Regions from separate parts of the Ruegeria sp. HKCCD6426 genome, predicted to be linked through region 2. Evidence: riboswitches for the same ligand, from Rfam matches in the RefSeq annotation. Region 2 holds a riboswitch; each other region holds the start of a gene.
What was found. A riboswitch is a leader RNA that binds a small molecule or an ion and turns the genes downstream of it on or off. The one in region 2 is predicted to bind cobalamin.
Positions count from the first base shown of each region.

Region 1: it holds a riboswitch for cobalamin, as region 2 does, so the genes downstream of both, AC2TDA_RS15720 (energy-coupling factor ABC transporter permease) here and AC2TDA_RS19465 (hypothetical protein) in region 2, are expected to answer to the same signal.
Region 3: it holds a riboswitch for cobalamin, as region 2 does, so the genes downstream of both, AC2TDA_RS21340 (CbtB domain-containing protein) here and AC2TDA_RS19465 (hypothetical protein) in region 2, are expected to answer to the same signal.

Region 1 is NZ_JBWVBF010000005.1:163,935-167,893, reverse strand. It holds gene AC2TDA_RS15725 (adenylate/guanylate cyclase domain-containing protein) at 1-1,232, shown strand, start outside; gene AC2TDA_RS15720 (energy-coupling factor ABC transporter permease) at 1,545-2,228, opposite strand; cobalamin riboswitch at 2,306-2,518, opposite strand; gene AC2TDA_RS15715 (L,D-transpeptidase) at 2,733-3,395, shown strand; gene AC2TDA_RS15710 (hypothetical protein) at 3,445-3,717, opposite strand; gene AC2TDA_RS15705 (heavy metal translocating P-type ATPase) at 3,901-3,959, shown strand, end outside.
Region 2 is NZ_JBWVBF010000008.1:47,833-51,791, reverse strand. It holds gene AC2TDA_RS19475 (DNA polymerase III subunit gamma/tau) at 1-1,501, opposite strand, end outside; gene AC2TDA_RS19470 (protein-tyrosine phosphatase family protein) at 1,640-2,143, shown strand; gene AC2TDA_RS19465 (hypothetical protein) at 2,145-2,552, opposite strand; cobalamin riboswitch at 2,645-2,867, opposite strand; gene AC2TDA_RS19460 (alpha/beta hydrolase family protein) at 3,033-3,893, shown strand; gene rsgA (ribosome small subunit-dependent GTPase A) at 3,923-3,959, opposite strand, start outside.
Region 3 is NZ_JBWVBF010000010.1:53,063-57,021, reverse strand. It holds gene cobA (uroporphyrinogen-III C-methyltransferase) at 1-441, shown strand, start outside; gene cobF (precorrin-6A synthase (deacetylating)) at 434-1,177, shown strand; cobalamin riboswitch at 1,221-1,426, shown strand; gene AC2TDA_RS21340 (CbtB domain-containing protein) at 1,463-1,633, shown strand; gene AC2TDA_RS21335 (CbtA family protein) at 1,638-2,336, shown strand; gene AC2TDA_RS21330 (hypothetical protein) at 2,399-2,893, shown strand; gene AC2TDA_RS21325 (DUF1636 family protein) at 2,890-3,234, opposite strand; gene AC2TDA_RS21320 (DUF302 domain-containing protein) at 3,384-3,842, shown strand; gene AC2TDA_RS21315 (thiamine pyrophosphate-binding protein) at 3,922-3,959, shown strand, end outside.

The DNA of each region.
Region 1 (3,959 bases), on a different contig from region 2:
TGGGTAAGTCCGGCGCGCGCGTCTCGATGAATTCAACCACAAGAATTGTCAATGAGGGCGTCCCCTATGCGGTGGCACTGACGCCTCTAGGCTTTTATGGTTGGCGCGTTGCTACGGTCATTCCGGAAGCAGCGTTCCTGTCAGGTATCGATAAAACGTTGGTGCGCCTGATTTACGTTCTTGTTGGAGTCGTTATTGGGGCCATCGGTTTGGCTATCTGGCTTGTCAGGCGGGTTGTATCGACACCATTGGCGGATATCGTCGAAGATCTGAACAAGGTCGAACGCTTTGACATCGAGCAGATTTCAAGCCGCCCGTCCAGATTGTCGGAACTTGCCAACCTTTCTGCCGCGACTGCAAACATGGCTGCCGGTCTTTCTGCTTTCCGCAAATACGTACCCACTGACCTTGTACGGACCTTGGTTTCAGAAGGCATCAACACTCAGCCCGGCGGGGAGATGAAACAGATATCGGTTTTGTTTTGTGACGTTGCCGGTTTTACAGGTCTGTCCGAAAGGCTTGGACCCCAGATTGTAGAACTGATGGAGCCTTTCTTTGACGCCGCTTCGTCTGCCATCGCTCGTAACGACGGTACGATCGACAAGTTTATGGGCGACGCTGTCATGGCGTTCTGGGGCGCTCCGCGACAGGATTCCAATCACGCCGAGAACGCTTGTCGCGCCGCGCTGGATCTCGTCGCTGCGGTTGCAGAAACCGATATCAGGGACGATACGGGAAGCGCTTTACGCGTGCGCATTGGACTGAACAGTGGCGAGGCGCTGGTCGGAAACATCGGCTCTGAGCAGCGGCTAAACTACACGGCAATCGGTGATGTTGTGAACGTTGCCAGCCGCTTGGAAGGCGCTAATAAAGCATATGACACATCGATCCTGATTGGCCCGGAAACGCGGCGGGCGGCGGGCGACGCGGTTATCGCAAGGCAATTGGACACCCTGGCTGTTTTTGGGCGAACCGGTGGCCTCGTTATATTTGAGTTGATCGCGATGGCCGATAGTTTCGACAAGTCTCACACCTGGATTGAGCACTATGAACAGGGGCTAACCTACTATCGGAACAGAAAATTTGAACAGGCGATCTCTGCATTTGAGGCGGCTGAAAATGAGCGTGGTGGAGATCCTGCCTCTGCGGTCATGAAAAGGCGCGCATCCGCCTTCCTGGATGCGCCTCCGCCGGACGACTGGATAGGCGTCGCGATCGCCGACACGAAGTGACCCAGCGAAGATCAGGTCTCATTTTGGCGCCCGGATGATCGCGATGCTAGCCGCTCGTTCGACCACCGTAGCTGGGAAAAAGCGGTTTAAATCCGCCATCTCGGCTTGTCACGGCCAGAACTTGGTTGTGTAAGCACTTCCGGGGTTTTCATCCGACGCTTACAGATAAGATTCCAGGGCTGTGAGCTTTGGGTTCTAGATTTATCGAAGCCGCAGTATTAGCGCATCGAGGTAAAGGTTGTGCCCAACCACTACGGGAGTTGAATACACAACCTTAGACGGCGCTTGTATCAGCGCCGCCGTTTTCTGAGGTCAAGCTTGAGCAGCGTTGTAAAGGCGCGGAGTCACAAGGCCTGTGCCGTTCAGTCCGCGAGCAGCTTTGGCCGCTGCCAGCACCGCTAGATCAACCAGCGGCTCGATGATGATGACAAGCATATAAGCACCACCGAAAGTCAGCACAGAGGCCATGGTCTCAGCGCCGAACCCCTGGCCATAGAAAGCCCAGAAAGCGACCCAGGCAACTACTCCGCCCTGATAGGCGCTGCTCAGCGCCAAAGCCTGACTGTACTTCAGATCAACATAAGCGGTACCCGGCGCGATGATACGCTTGGCCAGCGCCTGTAGCGCGAACAGCGGTACCAGCAATGTCGTCAGGTTGATGAAGTATTGCGGCAAATCGAACGGAGCAAAGAAAACGCCCTGAATCAGAAGCCCAGCTGCGAGGCCAAATGCCGCCGGTGCTGCACCCAACAGCAGGAACAGGGTGGAGCCGAGGATGAAATGGACTTCGGAAACACCAACTGGAAAATGCGGCAGGATCTCGAAAAATAGAAAAACACCAATTGTGGCGAGTGCGGAGCGCATGGCAAAAGACGCAAGACCATTTGCCCGCAGTGTGCTGAAGGTCTCCTTGGCGGCGTATGTGGCAGCCCCGGCGGCAGTTGCGTAAGACAGCACAATTTTGGCACCGTTTACGATGCCCGGTTCGATATGCATAAGTTCTCTCCCTGCCGCCTCACCCGGCGGCTGTTCAGGTCGCACCGGCAATTGATTCCGGCAATTAAGGTTTGGGCATCGCCCGATGTTAAACGGCAGGTCTCCTGACTCGCGGGTTACTGCTAAACCAACCTTCCCGGCCCGGTTTGGGGTCAGTGGTCTTTTGGCGTCGCTCTCCGCTCACAGTTGCGGGGGCAGTTACGGATTTGACACGTTTGGATGCGCCGCACCGTATTCCCTTTTAATCCCTTCGATTTTAGCCGCTGGGAACCGTAAACGAGAAACGGCTACAACGGACACATTGCTCCTGTCAATGAGGCCAGAGCTTTAGTTGCCGACTTTATTTAAAGGGGTAAAATGGGTGCAAATTAACCCATAGTCGGTCCAAAATTTTAAGTGCTGCCGGAAGCCTCTTGATACTCTGGGCGCCAGAGGAGTTAAATTTCACCAGTGGTTGCTGGAGCGAGTAGCCAGCCCGCCATGATTGGAGATCAGGATCGGAAAATGCTGACGAGACGCCATTTCATCCAGACGAGCATTGCACTGTTTTCGGCTTCGGTATCCAGCCCGGTTGTGGCCACTACCTGGCCAACCGTTTCGCAAAAGGCGGCCTGGGACGCCGCGATTACCCCACCGGGTTACAATCCGGCCACGTCCAACCCTTGGGGGGTGCATGAGCGTTTCCTGCCGCGAAGGGTTGTTGCAAATGACGGCCTTGTAGCTGGTGACATCCACGTGGACGCTGTTGCACGCTACCTTTACCATATCGAACAGGGTGGTACGGCGATGCGCTATGGCGTTGCCATTGCGCGCGGAGATTTATACGAACCTGGTACTTATGACATCCGCCGAAAGGTGAAATGGCCCCATTGGACGCCAACGGCTTCGATGATTGAGCGCAATCCGGAATACGCGCAGTACAGGAATGGTATGGAGCCGGGCCCGAACAATGCACTTGGTTCCCGAGCGTTCTACCTATTCGTCGGCAACCGCGATACTTACTTAAGGATTCACGGCACACCGCAACCCAAGAGCATTGGAGGTCGCGCGAGTTCTGGATGCGTCCGCATGATTATGGCCCATATTAACGATCTCTATCCGAATGTTAAAACCGGCTCGACGGCTTACCTGTATTCCGCCGAGAACAGAGTTAGCGCGCGGACTTAAACGACAACAACACTAGGGCAGCGTCAGCAATCCATGACCAGCGTGAAGGTCAGGCTTCACGCGCAACGCAGATCGGACCGCCGTTAGTTGCGCGCAAAGGTAACAGGGTTGTTTCCACAGGTCCGCGGTGTTCGTACCAAAAACAATTGTCCTGCGGCAAAAGACGCGCGGACGCCAAATCCTGTCCGGGTGCGGCCAAGGCCTCAACCGATTCAGGGATTTTTCCAATCTTGGTGGTTGAAGCACCAGTTCCGGACAATTGAGCGGAGCATCCAGCCGTGACTGAAAGCATCGCGATGATGGTCGCAAATTGTTTCTGCATGCGGACAGTCCGTCTTTGATCTTGATTCGTTTATAAAAAGGTCGCATCCGCCGGGATCAGTCGCAAGCCGCGATGGTCTTTCTTTGGAATGGAGACTGTTCAAAAAAATCGAAATTGGTCTTGAACCTCTAGTTGCTGCAGGTCCTATCTACCGAAGACCACAAAGAGACGTGAGGTCCATTCATGCCATCCGATAGCTGCCTTCCCGATAACACTCGTGCTGATGTCCAAGATACTTGCCA
Region 2 (3,959 bases):
GCAGTGCAGATCCAAGCCGTTGGGCCAAGTTGGCCGAGGCGCGCTCGGTGGGCTGAAACTCGATCCGGCCCGGCTGGTAGGCCGCCAGTCTGAGATAGCTTTTGACCTCTTCCAGCAAAACGCCATCTCTGTTTGCGCGGATCAGTTCGACCACGTGATCGAAGGTCGGATAGCGCGCCAGCGCGGCCTGAACGTCCTGTGCCAGCGCCGCCGTAGGTCCACCACCGTTTCCTGTTGTCGTCGCGGCATAGGCTGGTTGCGTCGAGGCTTGCGACGCGGGTGCGGCAGTCCCTGGAATTGCAACCCCTCCGCCAGGACCTCCATTCGGAGGCGGAGGTGTATCCTGAAGGCGTTTCAGCAGTTCCTGCGGACTTGGCAAATCAGCGACGTGGGTCAGCCGGATGACCGCCATTTCCGCAGCCATCATTGCGTTTGGCGCTGCGGACACTTCTTCGAGCGCTTTGAGCAACATCTGCCACATCCGCGTCAGAACGCGCATTGGCAGAGCCTCGGCCATCTGCTGCCCCCGGGCACGTTCGTCGGGGGAAACCGTAGGGTCTTCGGCGGCGTCGGGAGTGATCTTGACGACAGAGACCCAGTGAGTGATCTCAGCCAGATCGCGCAAGACCGCAATGGGATCGGCCCCTTCGGCATATTGGGCACCGAGTTCCGTCAAGGCTCCAGCCGCATCTCCGCGCAGGATCATGTCCATCAAATCCAGCACCCGGCCCCGATCCGCCAATCCCAGCATGGCCCGTACCTGATCCGCACTGGTCTCGCCTGCGCCGTGTGAAATGGCCTGATCCAGCAACGAGGTCGCGTCGCGCGCAGATCCTTCAGCGGCGCGGGTGATCAGCGCCAGCGCATCCTCGGCGATCTGTGCGTTTTCCGACGCAGCTATTTTGCACAGCAGGCCGAGCATTTCCTCGGGTTCGATGCGCCGCAGGTCAAAGCGCTGACACCGAGACAGAACCGTTACCGGGACCTTGCGAATCTCTGTGGTTGCAAAGATGAACTTCACATGTTCCGGGGGTTCTTCCAGCGTTTTGAGCAGCGCGTTAAAGGCGCTGGTCGACAGCATGTGAACTTCGTCGATGATATAGATCTTGTAGCGCGCACTGGCGGCACGGTAGCGGACGCTGTCGATGATCTCGCGGATGTCATTCACACCGGTACGGCTGGCGGCGTCCATTTCCATCACGTCGACATGGCGGCCTTCCATGATCGCTACGCAGTGTTCGCACTGGCCGCAAGGTTCGGTTGTGGGGCCGCCGTTTCCGTCCGGGCCGATGCAGTTCATGCCCTTGGCAATAATTCGCGCCGTAGTGGTTTTACCGGTGCCACGAATACCGGTCATGATGAAGGCCTGTGCGATCCGATCCGCCTCGAACGCGTTTTTCAGCGTGCGCACCATCGCATCCTGGCCAACCAGGTCGGCAAAGGTTTCGGGGCGATATTTGCGGGCGAGAACCTGATAGGCGGGGCTGGGCGTGTCGTTCATGTCTGCTCTGGCGGATTCGAGTTATGCGGCAGCGTAGAGCGCGCTGCCCTCCGCGTCCACCGCAGGTCTGAACGAATTTTGTTTTGGATGTTGGTACGACGGTATAGAACTTGCGGGCACAGCAAATCAGGGGGATCGATGCCGCAGTTTGGAGTTCACACTTTGCAGGTCGGCGGTGGTTCGCTTGCACTGTCACCTATGCCGGGCCGGGGCGGGTTTTATTTGGCCGATCTGAAGGTGATCAGAGGCTGGGCACCGGATGTTGTACTCTCAATGACTACTTCGGCTGAGATGGGGCAGGAAGGTGCGGGGAATTTCGGGCCGGACTTGACGGAACGCGGGATCGAATGGATCCATTTGCCCATCAAGGATTTTGGATCACCGCCGCCTGAAATAACCGAGCGATGGACCGAGGTCAGCGCAAGAGTTCTGACGACTCTGTCAAATAAAGGCCGGGTTCTGGTGCATTGCCGCGGTGGATGTGGTCGGTCAGGGATGGTGGTTTTGCGTTTGATGGTGGAATGCGGTGAAGCACCAGAGGCGGCTTTGTCCCGGCTCCGTGAAATTCGCCCCTGCGCCGTCGAGACCGACGGGCAGATGCGCTGGGCCATGGGAAAGGCCCGCGCGCATTCTTTGAAATAGGTCAAACTGCCGCGAAAGACTCGGCCCGAGTCGGTTGGCTTGGCGCAAGCGCTACGGCCTCCAGCAACGCGCAAGGCGGGCTGCTGATCGCCTGAGAAGGAAGGGACGTAATTTCCGTGCCAAACATCAGCTCGGCATAGTCGTCCAACGTGTCAGAACCGATCTCGGGGTCTGCGCCGCAATAGACCCGCACCTGATCAGGCCGGGCGCGAAAGCGGGCGGTGCATCCCTTTAGGCAATGCGTCAGGTCGGTGTTGCCCTCGATTTCGAACTCGCGCGTGGTCGCAGGACCTGCGGTCGCTACGGCCTGCACCATTGCACGTGCCATACGGGCAAGTGCGGGGCAGGTTTTGCCCGTGTGCTGGCAAATAGTCGCGGTGAATTGATGTGTGTCAGTCTTCCAGATCATGCTGCGCCCTCCGCGCGCGGGACGAAGGGTGAGAGATAAGGAAAGGAAGCCTCAGAGCTGCCAAACCCTGCCCGGACACCCCGCCCGAGTTTCGGTTTTAGTTTCCGATGGCAGGTCTCCTGACTTGCGGGTCGTTGCTTTGCCGACCTTCCCAACCTTTCGGTCAGTGGTGTTTTGGCATCGCTCGCCGCTTACAGTTGCGGGGGCAGTCGCGGAATTAGTCCGTACCGGGTCAACCGGGTTGGACCGCACCGTGTTCCCTTTTCATCCCGGCCCTTGTTGGAGGGCGCGGAAACCATCACGCAATCGCTAGCGGTTGCGGTGTGACCGAGTCAAGCAGATTGGACATTCATTTGCTCGCTCCATTGCTTCGGCACGGCAAGTGGACGTTTGGTCAACCAAGTCCTGCCTTGACTCGAAACGACAGATAGGGCCGATTGAGGAGGTAAACTGATCGGTTCAGTTGTGACTGGAGAAGAGATGTTAGACGCTCGGCAAATGGTTCTTACCGAGAATATTCGGTTCCCTTCGGCGGCGGCAATGCTGTCGGGCCGCTTGTACCTGCCGGTGTCCGAACCGCAGACAGTCGTTGTTCTGAACAGCGCAACCGGGGTGCCGCGAGACTACTATCAGCATTTCGCCCAATGGCTTGCAGCTGAACAAGGTATGGCCTGCCTGACATATGATTATCGGGATTTCGGCCATTCCCTTGAGGGAAGATTGAGGGACTCAACGGTCACAATGGCAGATTGGGCCTTGGTCGACATGCCTGCTGCCCGTGCCGAGATGCGGCGACGGTTCCCAAATTCGCAGCATTGGACAATCGGTCATTCGGTTGGCGGAATGCTCGGCCCCGTGCAGCCGGATATAGACGCGATCGACCGGATGATCTGTGTCTGTTCGGGCTTGGTCACGCTGTCGGACCATCCGTGGCCTTACCGCGGGCTTGCCGGATTGTTCTGGTACGGCCACGCGCCTTTGGTCGTACGTATGATGGGATATTTGCCAGGTAGGGCGCTTGGCTTCGGTTCAGACTTGCCTCCTCAGGTCTACTGGCAATGGCGCAAGTGGTGCACCTCACCAGAAAGCTATGTGCCTGAGGTTGGTACCAGCCTACCGATGGCAGATTGGTCTCGGGCTAGCGGATCGGTTGACCTATTCGCGTTCACTGACGATCAAATGGTTCCACCTGATGCGGTTTGGAGACTGGCCGATCTATACGGACCGGACGCGAAACGTAATCTGATTGACCCTCAAAACTTTGGACTGAGCGGTATTGGCCATATCGGTGTTTTTTCACGTAAAAACGCGACAGTCTGGCCCCGTTTGATCGAAAGGTGAGGGACGCCAAGACCTGGCGCCCCCTCCTGTCAGAATTCGGTGCGTGAAGACTTTCCGCGTGTCACA
Region 3 (3,959 bases), on a different contig from region 2:
TTGGAAGAAGAACTTGTCGCGCTGCGCGACGCCGGGATCGAATATGAGATCATTCCCGGTATTCCCTCGGCAGTTGCCGCAGCTGCCGCGGCAGGCATTCCCCTAACCCGTCGCATGACCGCGCGGCGTGTGCAGTTTGTCACCGGCCATGATGTCAGCGGCAAGTTACCAAAAGACCTCAACCTTCCAGCATTGGCTGATTCCGGCGCGACTACCGTTGTTTTCATGGGCAAGCGTACTTTTCCGCTGCTGGTCGAAGCTCTGCATGCGCACGGTCTGTCGTTGGACACGCCTGCTCTTATGGCCGAGTCGGTCTCGACCCCTGATCAGGCGTTGCACCGTTCCACAATCGGCGCCCTGTCAGAGAAGCTGGCAACAGAAATCGGAACCGCCCCTGCTCTGATCCTGTATGGACCGCTGGCTGAGTTCGGCGATGATTGAACTGAACCTCGTCGGCGTTGGTACCGGAAATCCCGATCACGTGACCTATCAGGGCGCGCAGGCGATTCGAGCGGCTGATCTGATTCTGATCCCCCGTAAAGGTGATGACAAAGCCGATCTGGCCGGAATTCGCGAGCAAATCATCGCGCATGTGGCAGACACGCAACCAAAGATTGCCTATTTTGACATCCCTCAACGGCGGGCCGAAGACGGATACCTGCGCGGAGTGGATGAATGGCATGACGCCATCGCGCGGCGATGGAGTGAAGTGATTGACGCCCATCCCGAAGCGCACACCGTTGCGTTATTGATTTGGGGCGATCCTTCGCTCTACGACAGCTCGCTTCGGATTGCCTCGCGGCTGAACCCGCAGCCGAAAACGCGTGTGATTCCAGGCATAACGGCATTGCAAGCGCTGACGGCCGCCCACGCAATACCGATCAACGACATCGGCGCGCCCTATGTCGTGACGACCGGACGCCGATTGCGCGACGAAGGCTGGCCCAAGGCGGCGTCAACCGTAGCGGTTATGTTGGACGGCGAGTGCTCCTTTCAAAGCCTCGAGATGGCGGAATACTTCATTTGGTGGGGGGCTTACGTGGGAATGAAAGAGGAAATCCTGATCCACGGCCCTTTGAATGATGTATGTGAAGAGATTCTGGCCAGTCGCGCTCGGCACAGGGCTGCGCATGGCTGGATCATGGATATCTATTTGCTGAAAAAGCGCGAGAACTGACCGAAAACGTCGCAATTGGTCATTGCGTGCACGGGCTTATCGCGGCTAAATGAAAACGTCTGGTCCTGCCGGAGTCATCCGGATGCTAAGAGGGAATTTGGTGCGGCCTGCGCGCAGGTCAAATCCAAAGCCGCCCCCGCGACTGTAAGCGGTGAGCCCTGTTCAACCAGCCACTCCCGATCTTGGGGGGAAGGCGAACAGAGGCACTGACCCGCGAGCCAGGAGACCTGCCAGGCGAACGTAGAAACACCGGCCGTCGGGTGCGGCGGCATTGGAGGACAAGAAATGACAACACAAACTCAAACGGCATCAGTCGCACGCACAGGTGTACTCTCGGCTCTGTTCGCTGTTGCGCTGGGTCTGGGCATCATCACCCTGACCGGCCACGTTCAGGCGGCTGCGCTGCATGACGCGGCACATGACGTACGCCACGCAACCGGCTTCCCCTGCCACTGAGACAATGTTCAGTCGCATTCTGACCAGCGCGTTGTTCGCTGGTGCTGCAGCGGGGCTGATTGCCGCCTTGCTGCAGCTTGCGTTTGTGCAACCTGTTCTGTTGCACGCCGAACTGTATGAATCAGGAGAGCTGGTGCATTTCGGGGCCGAGGCAGTGTCTGCCCATCCCGAATTGCCGGGCATGTTCTCGGACCTGACCCGCGACGCGCTGAGCGTGATCTTCACCATGCTGACCTATACCGGTTATGCGCTCGTGCTGATTGCCGTGATGTCGGTGACAGAAGGTCTGGGACATAAAATCGATGGCCGAACTGGAGTGCTTTGGGGCCTCGCGGGTTTCATAGCCTTCCATATGGCACCTGGCTTTACACTGGCACCGGAAGTTCCCGGTGTTGCGGCTGCCGACGTCTATGCCCGCCAAGTCTGGTGGTTCGCGACAGTGGCTGCAGCCAGCGTTGCCATGTGGCTGATCGCCTTTGGAGGCAATCTCATCAGTTACGTGGTCGCGGCCGCTCTGCTGATGGCCCCGCATGTGATCGGTGCACCGGAACCTGATGTCTTCACCGGTCCTGTGCCAACGGAAATCGGTGCCCTGTTTGCAGCCCGTGCCTTTGGTATAGGTTTGGTCGCGTGGGTTCTTGTTGGTTCTTTCGCCGGGTACTTTTGGCAGAAAGAATCTAAGCACGCTGAAGCGAACGCTTGATCAGCCTCAAATAATGCCCGTCGGGACAATCCCGGCGGGCTTTTGTTTTTCAAGGATAAGAAATGTCCCGCTCACTCGCTCTGTTTGCAATTGGTCTGGTCTTTGGCGGAGGCGCAGGTTTTGTACTGGCCGCGGCCAATGGCGTCACTTTCGACGGCCATGACCATTCCGATCCTTCTCAACACGGCGGCGGCCAAGCCGAAGCGATGGCCCACGACCATTCCACTGCTGTTAATCTGCCAGCCGGCCCGAACGCACCCGGTCTGGAGATCGCGGTGATCCAGGACCCCATGGCAGGATGGAACTTGCACGTCATGCCTCAGAACTTCCGGTTCTCGCCGGAAAACGCATCGGCGGCTGACAAAGACGGTGAAGGTCACGCTCACGTTTATATCAATGGCGAAAAACTGGCGCGGCTATACGGCAACTGGATGCATATCTCTGATCTGCCAAAGGGAGAAGTCGAGGTATCGGTTTCGTTGAACGCCAACAGCCACAGCCCGCTGATGGTTGATAACGTGCCGGTCAGTACGGCAGTTACGGTTCAGGTCGACTAAAACGCCGGAATGCGTGCACGCAGACACATTCGAAGGCGTCCGCATGGTCGGGCGTCGTCAATCCAGCCGGACGGGCTGTTCAAAATCGTCTGACATGTCGCCGCGATGTCTTCTGCATCCGCAACGACATCAATTCCTGTAAAAACGTATGAGGCGATCCCTTGCCCCTGCAATGCCAGAGCCGTTGGCGTTTCGCAGCCACTGAAGCAGGCATGGGCACTGATCTGGACCCGATCCTCCAGGCCTGACTTGGTCAGTGCCGCTTGTACGGCCTGACGTTCGGCACCGCGATCGCGCGTGCCGGCGCAGCTTTCACAGATCAGTAAACGAATCTTGTTCAACTCGGCCTCACATCGATGCATCTGCGCGTTTTTGCGTGTTTCGGTTCTGCGGTGCAAGCCTCGGCCGCGCTTTCACGCACAAGAATGTGAGTGCGCCACACAGCAAATTCTGGCAACAATCGCGCACCCGAACCATAGGAGGCGCAGCGATGAAAGCACTCATACCCGTCTTTTTCATGCTGGCCTTGCCCGCCTTGGCCCAAGAGCCTTTGGCCGGGTGGGCCGTCTATCCGACCGAAAAAACCTATGAACAGTTGGTGGACGACACCAAGACTGCTGTGAAGGAAAACGGCCTGATCGTTGTCACGCAGGCTGGTCCCACCAAGGCAGCAGCGGCCCGTGGCATCACCATACCGGGCAACCGTGTGATCGGTGCTTTCAACAATGATTACGCTGTACGCGTTTTGGAAATCTCCACCGCTGCGATGATCGAAGCTCCAATCCGGTTCTACGTGACCGAGAATGAGGACGGAAACGCCACCCTGTCTTACAAAACGCCCAGCTTTGTCTTTGCACCCTATGCGGCAGAAGGCGGGCAGGCTCTGGCCGAAATTGCCAACGAGCTGGACGCCAAGTTTCAGGCCGTGGCCGAATCCGCAGTCAAATAGTCACACTGGCGTGAACCACCTTGCGTCCGGGGGCGTCCTCCGCAATCTGCTTGCCAATAAACACTTCGGAGCATGACTGATGCAGGATCCTTCTCCCCGCGCCGCGGATCTTCTAGC